One region of the Alicyclobacillus sp. CIJ1 genome, then DNA from elsewhere that is predicted to be linked to it. Evidence: predicted binding sites of a transcription regulator. Region 1 holds the regulator's gene; each other region holds the start of a gene.
The links. Region 1 encodes LexA, which represses DNA repair genes until DNA is damaged. Its sites were predicted from a motif close to CGAACATATGTTCG; they were not measured.
Positions count from the first base shown of each region.

Region 2: the regulator LexA is predicted to act here: its motif matches at 2,427-2,440, upstream of AC27E8_RS03930 (SPL family radical SAM protein).
Region 3: the regulator LexA is predicted to act here: its motif matches at 3,751-3,764, upstream of AC27E8_RS14040 (Y-family DNA polymerase).

Region 1 covers NZ_BAAJPH010000102.1:21,630-27,322, forward strand. The annotation lists gene AC27E8_RS06890 (UxaA family hydrolase) at 1-4, shown strand, start outside; gene iolB (5-deoxy-glucuronate isomerase) at 27-839, shown strand; gene AC27E8_RS06900 (tagaturonate reductase) at 871-2,307, shown strand; gene AC27E8_RS06905 (sugar porter family MFS transporter) at 2,437-3,834, shown strand; gene lexA (transcriptional repressor LexA) at 3,923-4,531, opposite strand; gene AC27E8_RS06915 (Cof-type HAD-IIB family hydrolase) at 4,606-5,397, opposite strand; gene AC27E8_RS06920 (glycine--tRNA ligase) at 5,563-5,693, shown strand, end outside.
Region 2 covers NZ_BAAJPH010000067.1:99,041-104,733, reverse strand. The annotation lists gene nadB (L-aspartate oxidase) at 1-1,411, opposite strand, end outside; gene nadC (carboxylating nicotinate-nucleotide diphosphorylase) at 1,427-2,272, opposite strand; gene AC27E8_RS03930 (SPL family radical SAM protein) at 2,476-3,468, shown strand; gene AC27E8_RS03925 (ThiF family adenylyltransferase) at 3,472-4,503, opposite strand; gene AC27E8_RS03920 (thiazole synthase) at 4,519-5,307, opposite strand; gene thiS (sulfur carrier protein ThiS) at 5,371-5,571, opposite strand; gene thiO (glycine oxidase ThiO) at 5,549-5,693, opposite strand, start outside.
Region 3 covers NZ_BAAJPH010000143.1:200,748-206,440, forward strand. The annotation lists gene AC27E8_RS14025 (YtrH family sporulation protein) at 1-56, opposite strand, end outside; gene AC27E8_RS14030 (DEAD/DEAH box helicase) at 198-3,047, shown strand; gene AC27E8_RS14035 (SWIM zinc finger family protein) at 3,044-3,721, shown strand; gene AC27E8_RS14040 (Y-family DNA polymerase) at 3,824-5,032, shown strand; gene AC27E8_RS14045 (DUF6504 family protein) at 5,059-5,271, shown strand; gene AC27E8_RS14050 (DNA polymerase III subunit alpha) at 5,284-5,693, shown strand, end outside.

The DNA.
Region 1 (5,693 bases):
TTGAGCGAAGTGGAGGTTGGTTGAGAATGTATCTGGTGCGAGGTAAGGAAGAAAACGGTTATCACGAGTTGGTGCCGCAACAGAACGCGGCCGGGCTCAAGTGGATTTCGTTTGGTCACCTGCGGCTTGGTCGAGGCGAAGCGCACGAAGCGGAGTTTCAGGGACGAGAGGTGGTTCTCGTTCTCCTGTCGGGCGCCATGCGCGTGTCGGTCGGCCACCATACCTTTGGCCCATACGAGCGGGCAAACGTTTTTGCAGCACCGGCGACGGCGGTGTACGTGCCGGTGGGTCACCCGTTCCGCGTGGAGAACGCGGGCGACGGCGCGCTCGAGGTCGCTGTCTGCCAGGCGGTTGCGGAGGAAGTCCACGAGCCGTTTGTCGTCACGCCCGACGAAGTCCAGGTGAAGACCGTGGGGCAGGCCAACTTCGAACGCAAGGTTCACGATATCGTGGTCCAGCAGGCGGAAGGCCGCGTTCACCGGATCATCGTCGGCGAGACGTTCAATCCGCCAGGCAACTGGTCGAGTTACCCGCCCCATAAACACGACGAGTACATCCCGGGCGTTGAGGCGCTCATGGAGGAAATCTATTTCTATCAGCTCGATCCGCCTCACGGCTTTGGGCTTCAATCCATCTACACCTCGGATGACTCTATCGACGAGACCTACCGCGTTCGACACGGCGACGCGTTCATGATCCCGCGTGGGTATCACCCGGTCTGCGCTGCGGGCGGCTATCAATTGTACTACCTGTGGCTCATGGCGGGCCCCGTGAATCGCGTGATGATTCCGCACGACGATCCGGCTCATGCCTGGATCCGCGAGCGCTCGTGGGGTTGAATGTCGGACATTTCCGTGGGGAGACGAGACGATGCGGTTACACGCAGGCGCATTGGACGGGGAAACTCGCGCGAGCTTCGAGCGCGCGCGAACCATGCCTATCCGGGTCATTCAAATCGGCGAAGGCATTTTTCTGCGAGGCTTCGTCGATTGGCTTGTGCACCGCTTGAATGAGTCCGGTACGTTTCAAGGGCGTATCGCCGTGGTGAACCCTCGGCCGAGCGGCGCTCATCACATTCACCAGTTTCAGGAACAAGATGGCCTGTACACGGTGCTCGTGCGCGGCCTGCAGGACGGCAGGCCCGTGGAAAACGTGGAGCTTGTCACGTCGGTAGCTCGCGCCTTGGATTCGACACGGGAGTGGGCGCAGATCTTGCGATTCGCGCGCGATCCGCTCGTCGAGATCGCCGTGTCGAACACCACCGAATTGGGCGTGCGGTACGAAGCGATGCCGAGACCGACCTCGGATGCTCCGCCTGGGACGTATCCGGCGAAGCTGACGCAGTACCTGCACGAGCGGTATCTCGCGCTTGGCTGGCAAGAAACAGGCCGGATGATCGTCGTCCCGTGCGAGCTCATCGACGACAACGGTCAGCAGTTGCGGTCCATTGTGGAGCGCCATGCGGCGGATTGGCGGCTCGGGGCCGACTTTATGCGCTGGTTGCACGAGCGCGTCGAATTCTGCGACACCCTCGTCGATCGCATCGTGACCCCTTACGCTGGCGATCCACCGCTTCCCTACGAAGACGCGCTGGCGGTGACGGTTGAGCCGTACTACCTGTTTGCCATCCGCGGCAGCGAGCGGCTGAAGGCGCTGTGGCCGTTCGAGGACGTAGGACTTTGCGTCCACTACGCGGACGACATCCGCGACTTTCGGTTGCAGAAGCTTCGTGCCCTGAACGGCACACACACGGCGCTCGCAAACCTGGGTCTCATGGCGGGCCTCGAAACGGTGCTTGGGGTGATGGAGCACCCGACGCTCTCGCGGTTCGTTCACCAGCTCGTGCAGGACGAAATCGTGCCGGCCACCGAGTCCCATGTGACTCGTCCGGAGAGGTTGCGCGATTTCGCGCGTAATGTGCTCGAGCGGTTTCAGAATCCGTATCTGGAGCACAAATTGCGTTCGATTGCCACAAACGCCATCTCGAAGGCAAGAATCCGTCTCGTGCCGACGCTCCTGGACGCGGTGGAGCGGTTCGGAGACGCCAAGAGGCTCACGGCGGCCATCGCGGCGGTGTGCCTGGCGTATCGGCCAGGCATGGAACACGCAACTGAGCCGGATCCGGCTGGGCCCCGGCTTAAGGGGTTGTGGCAAGACGACGTCGAGGCCTCAGCGCGCGCCATTCTTTCGGACACCGAGTTGTGGTCCGCGGACCTGACCCAGGTGCCGGGCGTGCTCGACGGATGGACCCGTTTCGTAGACCTTGCATTGCGAGTGGGGCCAGTCCAGGCGGTGGCGTCTTTGTGACACGCTCATGGCTGAAAGGGGGTGAGACCGGCGTCGGGCGATTCGAGGACGAACCGAAGGCGTCCACTGGCAAAGGACAGGACAAAGGGATTCCGGCAAAGTGCGCACCTAGGAGGTGACTGAATCTTGATGCAGGCAGAATTGGCTCAGGCTGAGTATCGGCCGAATCTGGGCTATGTCGTGACGGTCGTCGTGATTGCATCGCTTGGCGGGCTCCTCTTCGGGTATGACACGGGCGTGATCGCAGGGGCGAACGAGTTTTTGAAGTCGGAGTTTCATATGAGCGCCGCGACCACCGGCCTCGTCTCGAGCAGCATCGATCTCGGCGCCATGCTCGGCGTGCTGATTGCGGGCTTCCTCGGCGACTCGTTTGGGAGGAAGAAAGCGCTGTCGGTCGCGGGCGTGATCTTCATCGCATCGAGCCTGATCTCGGCCTTCGCGCCGAGCGTAGGCGTGTTGGTGGCCGGGCGGTTCATCGGGGGCGTCGGCATCGGGCTGGCATCGCTGTTGTCACCGCTCTACATTGCCGAAATCGCACCACCGCGGATCCGCGGGCGATTAGTCGGGTCGAACCAGTTGGCGATTGTGTCCGGGATTTTTATCGTCTACTTTGTGAACGCGGCCATCGTGAGTTCGCATACCACGGCCTGGAACCAGACGACAGGCTGGCGCTGGATGTTTGCCATGGGCGTCATCCCGGCTGTCATCTTCTTCGCGCTGCTGTTCTTTGTGCCGGAGAGTCCAAGGTATCTGATGAAACGGGGACGCGAAGCGCAAGCCATCTCGATTCTGGAACGCGTGAGCGGTCCCGAGCGCGCGCGGTGGGACGCCGAGGAGATTCGCAAATCGCTCGAAGTTGTGCCGGATTCGTTGTTACAGGAACTGTCGCGCCCGGGCATTCGAAAGGCGCTCGGCATCGGCATTGTGCTCGCGATTTTTCAGCAGTTCACGGGCACCAACGCGGTGGGCTATTACGCCCCGATGATCTTCAAGGCGGCCGGCGCAGGCACCAACGCGTCGTTCTACGACACCGTTTGGATTGGCGCCATCAAGGTCATCTTCGTCATTGTGCTCATGCTCATCGTCGATCGCGTCGGAAGAAAGCGGTTGCTTGTGTGGAACGGGATGCTCATGGCGCTCTTCCTCGTCGTCCTCGGCATCGCCTTTTCGCTGCCGCACATGATCACGTGGCTGGTTCTCGCGCTCGTGTTTGCGCACACGATTGCGTATGAGCTTTCCTGGGGCGGCGGCGTGTGGATTGTGTTGTCCGAGATCTATCCGACCGCTATCCGCGGCCGCGCGATGGCTATCGCATCCTTTGCGCTGTGGTTCGCCACGTATCTCGTGGCACAGTTTTTCCCGATTTTGTTGCAGGCGATTGGCGGGACGTGGACGTTTTGGATCTTCGCGCTCTTCTGCATCGCCATGGCCGTCTTCATGCAGCGGGTCGTGCCGGAGACGAGCAAGAAGACGATGGAGAAGATCCAAAGCGACTGGCTCCAGTCGGAGCGAGGACGCTCTCTGTGACCGCCTGACGTATCTCGATGCCTGGTCTTGTAGAGGTGCTCTGAAGATGCGGCGAAGCAAAAGAGGCTTGCGCCGCATGTTTTTCTTTCTATCGGATCTGCCGAAAGATCCCGATGACCTTGCCCAGGATGGTTACGTTCGGAAAGTACAAGGGAGACATCGCGTCGTTTTCTGGTTGGAGGCGCACACGGCCATCCTCCCGGTAAAACCGCTTGATGGTGGCCTCGTCTTCATCAGTCATGGCCACGACGATGTCGCCGTTATCGGCCGACGTCTGCCGCCGAACAATGGCGAGATCTCCATCCAGAATGCCCGCATTCACCATGCTCTCACCGATCACGCGCAGCGCGAAGACCTCATCGCCTTTCGCCACGTCGCGGGGCAAAGGCAAGTATCCTTCGATGTCTTCCAGCGCCGAGATGGGAAGTCCTGCCGTGACGCGACCGACGATGGGAGCGAGCACGACATCCCCCGGTTCCTCGTCGTCCACAAGGAGTTCCAGAGCTCTCGGTTTGGTCGGATCTCGACGCAGATAACCCTTCTGCTGCAGTCGTTCGAGATGCCCGTGAACCGTCGAGCTGGACGCCAACCCGACCGCTTCCCCAATCTCTCGCACCGATGGCGGGTATCCTTTTTCGCGGATGTTTTTTCGGATAAACTCGAGAATTGCGCGTTGACGAGCCGTGAGACCGCTCACCGTTCCCACTCCCTTCGCACCCATTCTACCACGTCGCGCGGGAAGGTGCAAACACGTGTTCGGATAGGGGGATCTCAGATGAGCCCAAGTTCGGCCAAAGCGTCCGCTACGCCGCCCTCGTCGGCGCTTGACGTGACGCGTTTGGCCGCGCGCTTGACCTCGTCATTCGCGTTGCCCATGGCGAAGGAGTACCCCATGGTGCGGAACATGCCGATGTCGTTCCCGCCGTCTCCGATGTGCACGGCGTCCTCAGGTGCGATGCCCAGATACGAGAGGAGGTGCATCGCGCCGATGGACTTGTCGGACTTGCGTCGCTGGAAGTCGACGGCCTGTTCATGCCAGCGGTATACGTAGCATTCGGGGAACTCGCGCTCGAACACGTCGTCCCACTCGGCGGTCATGAATGCGTTCAGCTGAAAGACGCCGATCTCGTCCAGCCGATCGGCCATCCTCGGCTCGCAGGCGATGGGCGGGAAGTCGTAGGACGCGAGGACTGGAAGATATTGCGGTGGAATAGGCCGCAGGCTGAAGGCGTGATCGTGCGTGTGAATGATGGTCTGAATGCCGCGGCGCTCCGCCGCTTGTAGGATGCCGCGAACCACTTCGCGCGAGAAAGGCAGAGCAAAGATTTCTCGATCTCCGGCCTTTACCAAACCGCCGTTAAAATAGATGCCGTATGGGATCCCGAGCGAGGCCTGCACGTGCTGCGCATGAATGACGCTCCGACCCGTGCACACGGCGACCGGAATGTGGTTTTCAATGAGTTTGGCGACCGCCGCGGCGCTTTTGGGCACGATCCGGCCGTTTACAAACAGCGTGCCATCGATGTCGAGAAACACCATTTTGACGCGTTGCTTGGTTTTCACGAACTCTCCCCCCATGCTGCGACCGCTCGCGCCGGTATGAGACCAGTCGGAGTTTCATTATACACAACACCCTGCCAAAATAGGCACAGCGGACGCGCTCCGTTGCGCATACGCGCCGGCCTCGGCTATCATAGCCATATTGAGGACGAGCAGGAGGAACAGTCGATGCAGGTCACAATGGACACGTTGGTGTCGCTCGCAAAGCGGCGAGGCTTTATTTTCCCTGGTTCCGAGATTTACGGCGGATTGGCCAACACGTGGGATTATGGGCCGCTCGGCGCCCAGGTCAAACACAA
Region 2 (5,693 bases), on a different contig from region 1:
CGTGACTGCCTCGACTCTCTTTTCTCCAGAGTGCCGAGCGCGCGATGAGCGACGCGGCCAGCACCGCCCCAGAGCCGGGATATCGGTCCGCCATGCCTTCAAGCTCGACAAGCGCCGCCCGCAGCCCCGACTCGTCGCGCACGAGTCCGACGGATCGCCACAGGACGGGGGCGAGTTCGGAGAGTGCCGCCTGGTCTTGCTCTGGATGAAGAAGCCACACGGGATCTTCTGGGGGGTGCATCCCAACTGGCTCCTCCCGCACGGCTTTCCCAAATTTCCGCCCCATGACGACACACTCGAGCAGCGAATTGCTCGCCAGCCGATTGGCCCCGTGCACGCCCGTGCACGCCGTTTCGCCAAGCGCAAAGAGCCCTGGCACCGAGGTGCGACCGACGAGATCGGCCTCGATCCCGCCCATGAGAAAGTGCGCGCCGGGCGTCACAGGAATGGCCTGCGAAGCGAGGTCCAGGCCGGCGCGGCGAAGCCGATCCGCGATAGACGGGAAGCGCGCCGCGACATCCGGAACCCGAGTCGCGTCGAGATAGACCCGATGACCTTCCGCCTCCGCTCTTGCGATGGCGAGCGCGACCACGTCCCGCGTGCGGAGGTTGTCCGCCGGATCGGCGAAAAGCGGCGCACCGCCCTCCGTGACGAGCACCGCGCCTGCGCCGCGCAGCGCCTCGGAGAGAAGCATCGCTTCGCCATCCCGCCCAAGCCACAGCGTCGGATGAAACTGCACAAACTCGAGATTCGCGAGCGTGGCGCCCGCGTGATAGGCGAGCGCGACGCCTGCGCCCACCGCGCTCGGCGGATTCGACGTGCGGCCGAAGAGGGCGCCCACCCCGCCCGTGGCGAGCCCCACGGCGCGCCGAGCCGCGACAAATCGTTGACGAGCCCCGTCCCAGGTCCACACGCCGACGGCCCGCCCCGTCGCGTCCTGCGCAAGGCCCACGCAGTGCTCCCGACGGATTTCGATCCGCGGATGGCGCGCGGCCGCCTGCCAAAGCGCTTCGGTGATGAAGTGCCCGGTGGCGTCTCCGCCCGCGTGGACGATGCGCCCTCTCGTGTGGCCGCCTTCCCGGCCCAGGGCGAACCGCCCGGACGAGTCGCGATCGAACGGAACCCCGAGCTGTGCGAGCCACGCGACGACACCCGGCGCTTCGTCGGTCAATTCGCGCACCCGCTGAGCGTCGCATAGCCCGGCACCCGCGCGCAGCGTGTCTGCAGCGTGCAGTGCCGGTTCGTCACCCTCGCTGAGCGCGGCCGCAAGCCCCCCCTGCGCCCGCGCTGAACTCGACGCGCGCGGCCCGTCCCCAGCGATGACGCACACGTCCTCGGCCTCGGCCGCGGCGAGCGCGGCGGTGAGCCCTGCGATCCCGGCTCCGACGATCACGACGCCTGCCGCTTCCATGTCGACAAGCCCCCTTTACGCGAGTTCCACGTCGATATCGAGCCCCACGTCCACGGCCTGGGCGCGCATGGTGATGTGGCTCATGGAGATGAAGTCGACGCCCGTCTCCGCCACAGCCCTCAGCCGCCCCGGGCGCATGTTGCCAGAAGCCTCCAGCGGCACGCGGCCCCCGGTGCGCCGCACCGCCTCGCGCATGATCTCGAGGTCCATGTTGTCGAGGAGCACGACGTCGGCCCCCGCCGCAATGGCCTCCTCCAGCTGATCCAGGGATTCGACCTCCACCTCGACCTTGTGGGCAAACCCAGCCCGCGCCTTGGCGCGCAACACGGCCTCGCGGACGCCGCCCGCGATGGCGATGTGGTTGTCCTTGATGAGCACCATGTCGTCGAGCGCAAACCTGTGATTCCAGGCGCCTCCAACGCGGACCGCGTACTTTTCCAGCGCCCGCCATCCGGGCGTGGTCTTCCGCGTGTCCAGGATGCGCGCCCTCGTTCCCGCGATCTCGCGGACGGCGTCGCGCGCAGCGGTGGCGATGCCCGTCAAGCGGGACAGAAAATTGAGCGCCGTGCGCTCCGCGCCGAGGATGGACCGCGCCGCACCCTCCACCCGCATCACGATTTGAGGTCCGTCGAGATCGATCCCGTCCGCGCACGCCACTGTGACCCGGAGAGTCGGATCCACCTCATGAAACACCCACGCGGCCACGTCCGTGCCGCACACCCTGGACGGCTCTTTGATCCACACGCTCGCGCGCGCTGTCGCATCGGCTGGGATGACCGCTTCGGTCGTGAGATCGCCACGGCCCAGGTCTTCCGCGAGCGCAAGGCGGACGAGATCGCGCGTCACCACGTCGAGCCACATCGCCCTCACGCCTCCTCCTGCGCGCCTCGCCACCTAGCCAGGCGCACGGCATCTGTCTAATCAACTGTATATACAGTAGCACACACAGCGTGGCGTTTCACCTGGAAATTGCGCGGGACTTGCGAAACGGGGGGAGCGGGGGTATACTGGGATCAGAACATATGTTCGGTTTTGTGCAGGTCGAGCCTAGGGGGAGTGCCAGGGTGGAGGCGCCGAAGTTTCTTCATCTCGAGGTGAAACGGGCGCTGAACCGGGTCCGAGCCTCGAACATGCCCTTTACATGGTCGCTGAATCCGTATCGAGGCTGCGGACACGGTTGCGCCTTCTGCTATGCGCGAGGCACGCACGAGTATCTCGGGTACAGCGCGGACGACACGTTTCGCTCGCGCATCCACGTGAAGCGAGATCTGCCGGCCGTTCTCGAGGCCGAACTCGAAGCGCGGCTGGCGCGAGCAGGCGGAGACCTCGAGCGGATGGCTGCCTCGCTCGGCACGGTGGCCGTCGGCACGGCGACGGACCCGTATCAGTCAGCCGAAGCGCGCTTCCACATCACGCGCCAGTGCCTCGAGATCCTCATCCGGTACGGCGTCCGGTTCAGCATCACGACGAGATCGCCACTCGTGCTGCGAGACATCGACCTTCTGCGGAGCGCCAGGCTGGAGGGCGTGCACGTGAGCCTGCACACGCTGGATGCCGAGATCTGGCGCGCATTCGAGCCAGCCACGCCACCGCCCGCCGTCCGGCTGCGCGCGATGGCGAAGCTCGCGCAGGCCGGAATTCCCGTGCGTGTCTTCGTCGCACCCGTGCTCCCCTACCTGACGGACGACGCCCACTCCATCGCCGCGGTGATGCAGGCCGCCCGGGCGGCAGGCGCTACGGATGCCATGGTGTCTCCTCTGCGGCTGGCACCCGAGGTCAAGCCGTGGTTCTTCTCCGTCCTCAAGCGCGCGTACCCGGCGATGGTTCCCCGATACGAACGGCTGTACGCGGGCCGCGCCTATCCATCGCGCGCGTACGCCGAGCGGTTGTACGCGGTTGAAACCCTCGCCAGGCGAATGGCGGGTCTTGCGCCGCGGCAGACGCCCGCGGACTCGCAGGACGCCGAGCCGGCCGCGCAGACGGCAAGACTTGCGCGCGCGGAACCAGGGAATACCGCGCCCGGTTCCCACTACATTCAGTTGACGCTGCCGCTTTAGGTATCACATGCCGATGTACTGCGCGTAAAGCGAACGGGCGCGGGCGGGATCGTCCGTACCGTGCACCAGCGCCCGGCCGTTGGGAAACACGGTGAGCGCGATGCCTTCTGTCTCGAATCGGAGCAGAGCGTCATTCGCGCGCACAGTGCCAAGCGGCCGCAGGCGCTCGGCGAGCGCTGACAGCGAGAGCGCCACGTCCTCCTGAGGCCGCACCTGAATCGTCTGGCGGCCGCAGAAGGTGATGGAAAGCGCCCGGCGGCCAGCGCGGAGGGCCACAAAGTCGCGTCGCCCGCAACACGGGCAGTCTCGCTTCGGCCCGCCCATGCGGATGAGGCGCACGTCGGTATGCCAGACGTCGGCCTGGAGGATGGCGTTCGACAGGGCGTCCTCGCGGCCCGCGAGGTACTTCAGCACCTCCGCCACCTGGTACGACGCCATCCACTGCACAATGGGCGAGATGACGCCGACGGTGTCGCACGTGTCGTGTCCCACGCGGGCGCCGTAGCCCAGCAGACACACGAGGCACGGCGTCCGGCCGGGGCGCAGAAACGCGCTCGTGCCGTGCGCCTCCACCGCGCCCGCGTAGGCCCACGGGATGTTGTGCTTGACCGCGACTTCGTTCACCAAATATCGGACCTCGAAGTTGTCGCTTCCGTCGATCACGACGTCCACGTCGGCGAGCAGGTGCTCCGCGTTCGAGGCGTCGAGATCGTCCACCACGGCTTCGATGGCGATGCCGCTGTTGGCGGCCGCAAGCGCGTTGCGCGCCGCAATGGCCTTCGGCGTGGCGTTCCGGGCGTCCTCCTCGGTGTACAGCAACTGGCGCTGCAGATTCGACGGCTCGACGACGTCCCGGTCGATGAGGCGCAGATAGCCCACGCCGGCGCGCGCGAGCTGCGCGGCGCTCGCGGTCCCGAGTGCGCCGAGCCCCACCACGGCCACGCGAACTTGCGAGATGCGCGCCTGTCCCGCCTCGCCGATGGGCCGAAAGCGAATCTGGCGCGAGTATCGGTCCTTGAAGTCGAAATCCGTCATGGCGCGGCCTTCCTTTCAACTCCGGCCAACGACGCCCGCCTCTGGGCTCGAAGGCGATGGCACGCTCGATTTCGGGATCCGACCGGCGCGCCGCGCGAGATAGCCAGCCTCGACCGCCAGCCGCATCGCCCGCGCCATCGCGACCGGATCGCCCGCCCGGGCGATGGCGGTGTTGACGAGCACGGCGTCCGCACCGGTCTCCATCGCGAGCGCGGCGTCGGACGGCGCGCCGATGCCCGCGTCCACCACCACGGGCACGCGCCCGCGGATCTCGTCGACGATGCGCGCAATCCGCTCCACCGCTTCGAGACCGCGCCCCGTGCCGATGGCGGACCCGTACGGCATCACGGCCGCGCAGCCCACCTCCAAAAGCCTCCGGGCCACGACGTGATCGTCCGTGGTGTAGGGAAGCACGACGAATCCCTCTTTGACGAGGGTCTCGGCGGCCTCCACGGTCGCGATGGGATCCGGAAGCAGGGTGCCGTCGTCCGAGATGACCTCGAGCTTCACCCAGTTCGACAGCCCCGCGGCGCGCGCCAACCGCGCCGTGCGGACGGCCTCTTCCGCCGTGTGGCATCCCGCCGTGTTGGGCAACAGGGTGTAGCGCTCGAGATCGATGTAGGACAGGATGGACGTCTCGCGCGCATCGAGATTCACCCGGCGCACCGCGACCGTGACGATCTCGGCGCCCGAAGCGTCGAGCGCTTCGCGCATGACCTCGAGAGATTCGTACTTGCCCGTGCCCACCATGAGCCGGGAGTTGAACGAGCGACCTGCAATCACCAAAGGTTCCACGGGAAACATGCTCCTCCCATCGTATGGATGTCTGCGACAGGGCGACCCGTCTGCGAAGCGGCCCAAATCCCCTCAACCGCCGCCGACAAATCGCACCATCTCGATGACGTCGCCCTCCTGAATCACTTCGGCTTCGAACGCCTGCCGGTCCACAATCTGGCCGTTCCGCTCGATGGCAACCGGCTCGCCGTCGAGATCGTAGTGACGGACGAGATCGCGCAGCGTCATGCCGTCCGGAAGGGAGACGTCCTTACCGTTCAATCGTATCCGCACGCACCTCACCTCCAAAGACCGAGAAGCGCGTTGGCGGCCAAAACGGCAACCACAGATCCTCGGGCGCGCGGCCGAGCGCAGCGCTCGCCACGATGCGGCCCGTGATGGGCGCGAGCAACACG
Region 3 (5,693 bases), on a different contig from region 1:
AGCCCCATCGAGACGAGGAAGTCGAGCACACAGTTTTCAGCGATGCTGTTCCACAAGTCCAATCGCCTCCGTGGACGAGGCTTTGCTTCATCTTACGCGGCGCGCGCATCGCGCATGTGCAAAACCCTCGGGTTTCGGCGCACCACGAGAGGTGTTATGATCGAGAGACAGGACATTTCAGGAACGGGGGCGCGTGGATGGATCGAATCGCGCCAGAGCGAATCGACAGGGGCACGGGGCGCGAGGTTGGCCTGGCGGACGCCCTGCGCACCTGGCAGGCGCGGGCGCTCGATCTCGCGCGGATGATCGTGGAGAAGGGCGACGTGGTGGCCGTGGCGCATGGGGAGCGGATGACAGGGCGGGAGGTCGCGCTGTGGCTCCGCCAGGTGGCGCAAGGGGGAGCGGCGGGCTTTCTATCGGGTGAGGCCAGCTTCGTGGCGCGCTGGGTGCCCGCGTGGACCTCAGATGCGCTCTTCGCGCTTCGCTATCGCCTCATCTCGTATGCCACACGTGGCACGTTGGCCAAGGTGTATCCATCTCCAGCAGACGTCGATGCGCTGTTGATTCAGCTCGTGGACCGCGAACTGAGGCGGCGCATTGTGGACGTGGAACTGCGCACGCCATCTGGGAACGGATACAGCGTGATGTACCGGGGGGAGAAGGAATCGCTCGCTGCTTGGGCGCGGGCGCTCGTGAGGGCGCCGCGTTTCGTGGCGGATGGCTGGATCGTGAGCAGGGAGTGCGAGCGGGCTCTGGCAGGATCGGGGTGGGGGCGCCCGGATTTCGACGACGACAGCGGGCGGATCGCGTACGATCTCGCCTTTTCGCTCGAGCCCCCGGGCGATGATCTCGGTGGGGATTGGGCGCTTCGCTTTGAACTTCGCCATCGTTGGACTGGCGAGCGAATTCCGCTTTCGGCCTACTGGCAGTCCCCTTCCCGGGAAATGGCCGCAAACGGGGATGTGCTGGTGGCGCCAGAGCGCTTTTTCCTGCCGAAATTGCGCGAGGCGGCGCGGCTGTGTCCCGCCATTGCGCGGGCCATGCGCGCGCCTGCACCAGAGCGAGCCCTGCTCCACCCCGATGAGATGGCTCGGTTTGTGTCGCAGGAGCTTCCGGCGCTGCGCCGCGCATCGTTCGTCGTGGAGACGCCAGCGCTCGAGGAGGCGCGGGACATTCGCATCCGCGTTCGTCTTGAGCGCATGGACGGCGGCGCTTCGCGGCGCGGAGGCGGGCGGAGAGCGGAGGTCGTGCCGAGGTTCTCCGCGGATGTGGTCGCTCGATTCGATTGGTCCGTCGTGATCGACGATCACACGCTCACGCCGGAGGAGTTTCGAAGGATGGTGGAAAGGCAAACGCCGCTCGTGCAGGTGGATGGGGTCTGGCGCCTCGTGCCGCTGGCCGATCTGCTGCGCCAGGTCGAGGCGCTGCCGGAGCGCGGTGAAGCGGTGGGTCCCCTCGAGTGGATGCGCGCGCATGCCCTGACTGCACACGACGGGCCAGGGAAGATGGAGGTGGACCAGGAGGCGCCGCGCGCCGTACAGTGGATGGACGTGTGGGCGCTCGGCCGAGACGCGGAGCCGGAACCGCCGCCAGCTTCGCTTCGAGGAGCCTTGCGTCACTATCAGGAGCAGGGTTACGCGTGGCTCATCCATCTGAGAAAGCTCGGCATCGGCGGTTGCCTGGCGGACGACATGGGCCTCGGCAAGACGGTGCAGATGATCGCGTACTGGCTTCGGGTCAAGGAGCGGGGCGAGGCGTCGGGACCTCATCTCCTCGTCTGCCCGACTTCGCTGGTCGCGAACTGGAAGGCGGAGATTGAACGGTTTGCCCCTGATCTCTCGGTGTACGTGCATCACGGGCCCGCCCGGAATCTCGACCGTGCCTTTGCGGACCCTGTCGATCTCGTCATCACCACGTACGGGACGCTTCTTCGGGACGGCGAGGTGTTCCGCCGGCGGGCGTTCGACTGCGTCACCATCGACGAGGCGCAGGTGGTGAAAAACGCCTCGACGCAGCAGGCGCGAGCGCTTCGGGCGTTGACGAGTCGTCACCGCGTCGCGCTCACGGGCACGCCTGTGGAAAATCGGCTCGATGAGCTGTGGTCGCTCATGGATTTTTTAAATCCTGGCTACCTGGGATCGCTGCGCTGGTTTCGGACGACATTCGGTTCCATCGCGGAAGGGCGGGATTTGAGCGGCGTGCGCATGCGCCAGTTGCAGCTGCTGCTTCGTCCGGTGCTTCTGCGCCGCCGAAAGAGCGATCCGGCGATTGCGCCGGAGCTCCCGGAGAAGTGGGAAGTGGAGGAACGCGCGCTCCTGACGGCCGAGCAGGCCGCGATGTATCAGGCATTGGTGGATCAGATGTTCGCGCAGATCGCGCGTGGTCCGAGCGGCATCGCGCGAAGAGGCGCGATTCTGACCACGTTGCTCCGGCTCAAGCAGGTGTGCGATCACCCGGCGCTCATCTCGGGCGGGCGGCCATCTGCCAAGCGGAGTGGGAAACTGCGGAGCCTGTTGGATCTCCTGCGCGTGGTCGTGGACGGCGGGGAGGCCGCGCTTATCTTCACGCAGTTTCGAGAGATGGGCGAGATGTTGTGCGCAGCGGTGGAGGATGAGCTCGGATTTCGGCCGCCTTTCCTGCACGGCGGCATGTCCGCCAAGGCTCGGGGCGAGATCGTCGAGCAGTATCAGACCAAGCGAATGGCGTCGCCTGTGCTCGTCCTATCGCTGCGAGCAGGGGGCGTGGGGCTGAATCTCACGCGGGCCAATCACGTGTTTCACTACGATCGATGGTGGAATCCGGCGGTGGAAGATCAGGCGACGGACCGCGCGTACCGGATCGGCCAGTCGCGGGGCGTGGAGGTGCACAAGATGATCTGCGCCGGCACACTGGAGGAGCGAATTGACGAGATGCTGCGGGCGAAGCGGGCGCTGTCCGACGTGGTGAGCCGCGTGTCGGAGGACTGGGTGACGGAACTCGACGACGAGGCGCTGTATCAGTTGTTTGCGTTGAACCCGGTCGGCGTGATGGAGGAGGATGAGCCGTGAAGCGCGGTCCGTACGCGTCGCGCTGGGAGCTCGTGCTGGCCGAGGTGGATCCGTCTCACCTTCGCGCCGCCACGCGCCTGGCGATGTCGGGAGCGGTGCGCTCGAGAGCGTGGGACGGCGCTGGCTGGCGGGCGGTGGTGGAGCGGGGCGGCACGCGGCGCGCCTTCGACGTGTGGCTGCCCAAGCTCGCGGATTACGCGGGGCACGCGCGAGACGTGGCGCGCTGGCTCGCGATGCGCCCCGATTGGCTCGCGGCGCATTACGCGGGGGAGTGGGACGAGTCGTTTCTGGATTTTCTGTCCGCGCATCAGGTGGAGGTGGTGCCGACGGGCGAGACGGCGGCTCGGTTGCGAGCGCTGGCCACCTGCACCTGCGAGGAGATGGATCCGCTTTGTCCGCACGTCGTGGCGGTGCTCCTCGCATTCATCTGGGAAGCGGACACAACCCCGCTTGCGGCGTTTCGGCTGGTCGGGATCGAAGTGGACCAGTTGCTCGATCTCGTTCAGGAGGAGACGGCCGCGCTCGCGAGTGCCGCGGGGGCGTCAGGGCGCACCGATGTTTCTGAGGCGAGCGGGGGGCTTTGGGCGTGGAGCCCCGAGGAATGGTGCGAGGATGCGGCGGTTCGCCCGCTGGGGAGGATACGGCCCATCGTGAGGTGCGAGATTCGCCCATGAGGGCGGGTCTTTTCTTTTGTTCAAAAATGCGAACATATGTTTGCTTTCTGCTTGACTCGGGGTATAATGAGGGCATAGAACATTTGTTCGGTGGTGAGTGGGATGCGGTACAGTCTGTACGGCGAATGCGAAGGGCTGCTGGGCGAGGGCCAAGGCCCGTTTTTGGTCGAAGAAGATGGCAGGATCATCGATGTCTCTCGCACCGCAGCGCGGGCAGGGGTGCGGCTGGGAATGCCGGTACGGGAAGCTCTGGCGCTCATCCCGGGCTGCCGCGTGGAGTCGGCTACAGGCGAATCAACACCCTGGAGGCATTTGCGCCAAGTGCTGTGGTCGCATACGCCGTGGGTCGAAACGCATCCGGACGAGCGGCGGTTTTGGATCGAGCTCTCCGGACCGCGCGTCCCCCTCGCGGAACTCCGGCAGATGGCGCGCGACATCCGCCGGGGATTGACGGAGGAACAGCGGGTGGTGCTCGCGCTGGCCAAGACGCCGTGGCAGGCTCGTATGCTCCTCGCGTGGAGCCGGCAGGAGCGGGTGCCGGGGGCGCTGTACCGAAAACTGGGCGCTGAACCGCTGGTCGTGGCGCCGGATCTGCTGAACAGGGAGGATGAGGCCGTCTGGATGCGCGCGCCCATCGCGGCGTCGTGGTGGATTCCCGACGATGCCAAGGCTGAGCTCATCTCCCTGGGCGTCTTCCGACTGAAAGATCTGGCGGAAATCCCGGAGGACATGTTGTGTGCCCGCTTTGGAGAGCAGGCGCGGATCTGGCGGATGAAGGGTACGGAGAACAGAGGGCTTCGGCCGGATCGCCCGCCTGAGGCGTGGAGCGCCTCGTGGCGCGGAGACGCGGAAGGCGTGCCGCTCGAACAGGCGAAGATGCAAGTTCGCCTATGTCTGGAAAGCCTTTGTAGCCGCCTCGTGCGATTGGGGCTGGCCGTTCAAACCCTGTCCATCGCTTTGTGGACCGACGCGCGCGAGATTCGATGGGAAAAGCGGATTGCGAAGCCCACTCCTCAGCCGGACGCCTTATGGGCCCAGATGGCGTGGCCGGAAGAGATCCATCGGGCGCGGCGAATTTGGGGCGTCGAATTGTGCGCGACCGAGGTGGCGGAGCTTCGCCCGGTGCAGATGGGTCTGTTGGCGCAAGGGAAGGCGCTCGACGCCCTCGAGGCGCGGGATTCGGCGAACCGGCTCGAGCGGTTGAACGCGTGGGATGCGTGGATGTCGAAGTGGTCGAAGTTGCAGCGGGGCATGGCGGCGGATTTTCGCGAACGACGCCTGGCGCTGGTTCTCGCTGAGATGGCGCGTTGAGCCGCTTGGTGCGCAGGCCCTTGGCCGTGCTGCAATGGGAGGCGGATCTCCCGCGCTCGTTCATATACGAAGGCCAGAGACACCAGGTTCTATGGGTTCTCGATGAATGGTGGGAGATGGGCGACTGGTGGAAAGCCGGGCGGGATCGGCGAATGGTGCGCGTGTGGACGGATGTCGGCGCGTGCATGGATTTGGAATGCGAGGATGGGGTCTGGCGCGTGTATCGCGTTTGGGATTGAGGAGGGCGTGCGATGTTTGTCCATCTGCACTGTCATTCTCCCTATTCGTTTCTCGACGGGGCTTCCAGCATCGAGGCGCTGGTCGCGCAGGCGGCCGCGCAGGGCATGCCCGCGCTGGCCTTGACGGATCGCAATACCATCGCGGGGCAGCCCGAGTTTCATCGGTTGGCCGCCGCGTACGGTGTGAAGCCTATCGCGGGCGCGGAACTGACGATGGAGGACGGATCGCAGCTTGTGGTTCTGGCGGAAGATGCGAAGGGGTTTCGTCACCTATGCGAGCTTCTCACGCGCATGCACGTGGAGGCTCGGGATCGCGCGGATCCCAGGCTGCGGGAAGCGGATCTGTTTGAGCGGAGCGAAGGGCTTCTCGTCCTGTCGGGAGGGCTGCGCGGGTTCGTCCAGCGGGCCTTGGCGCGGCGCGC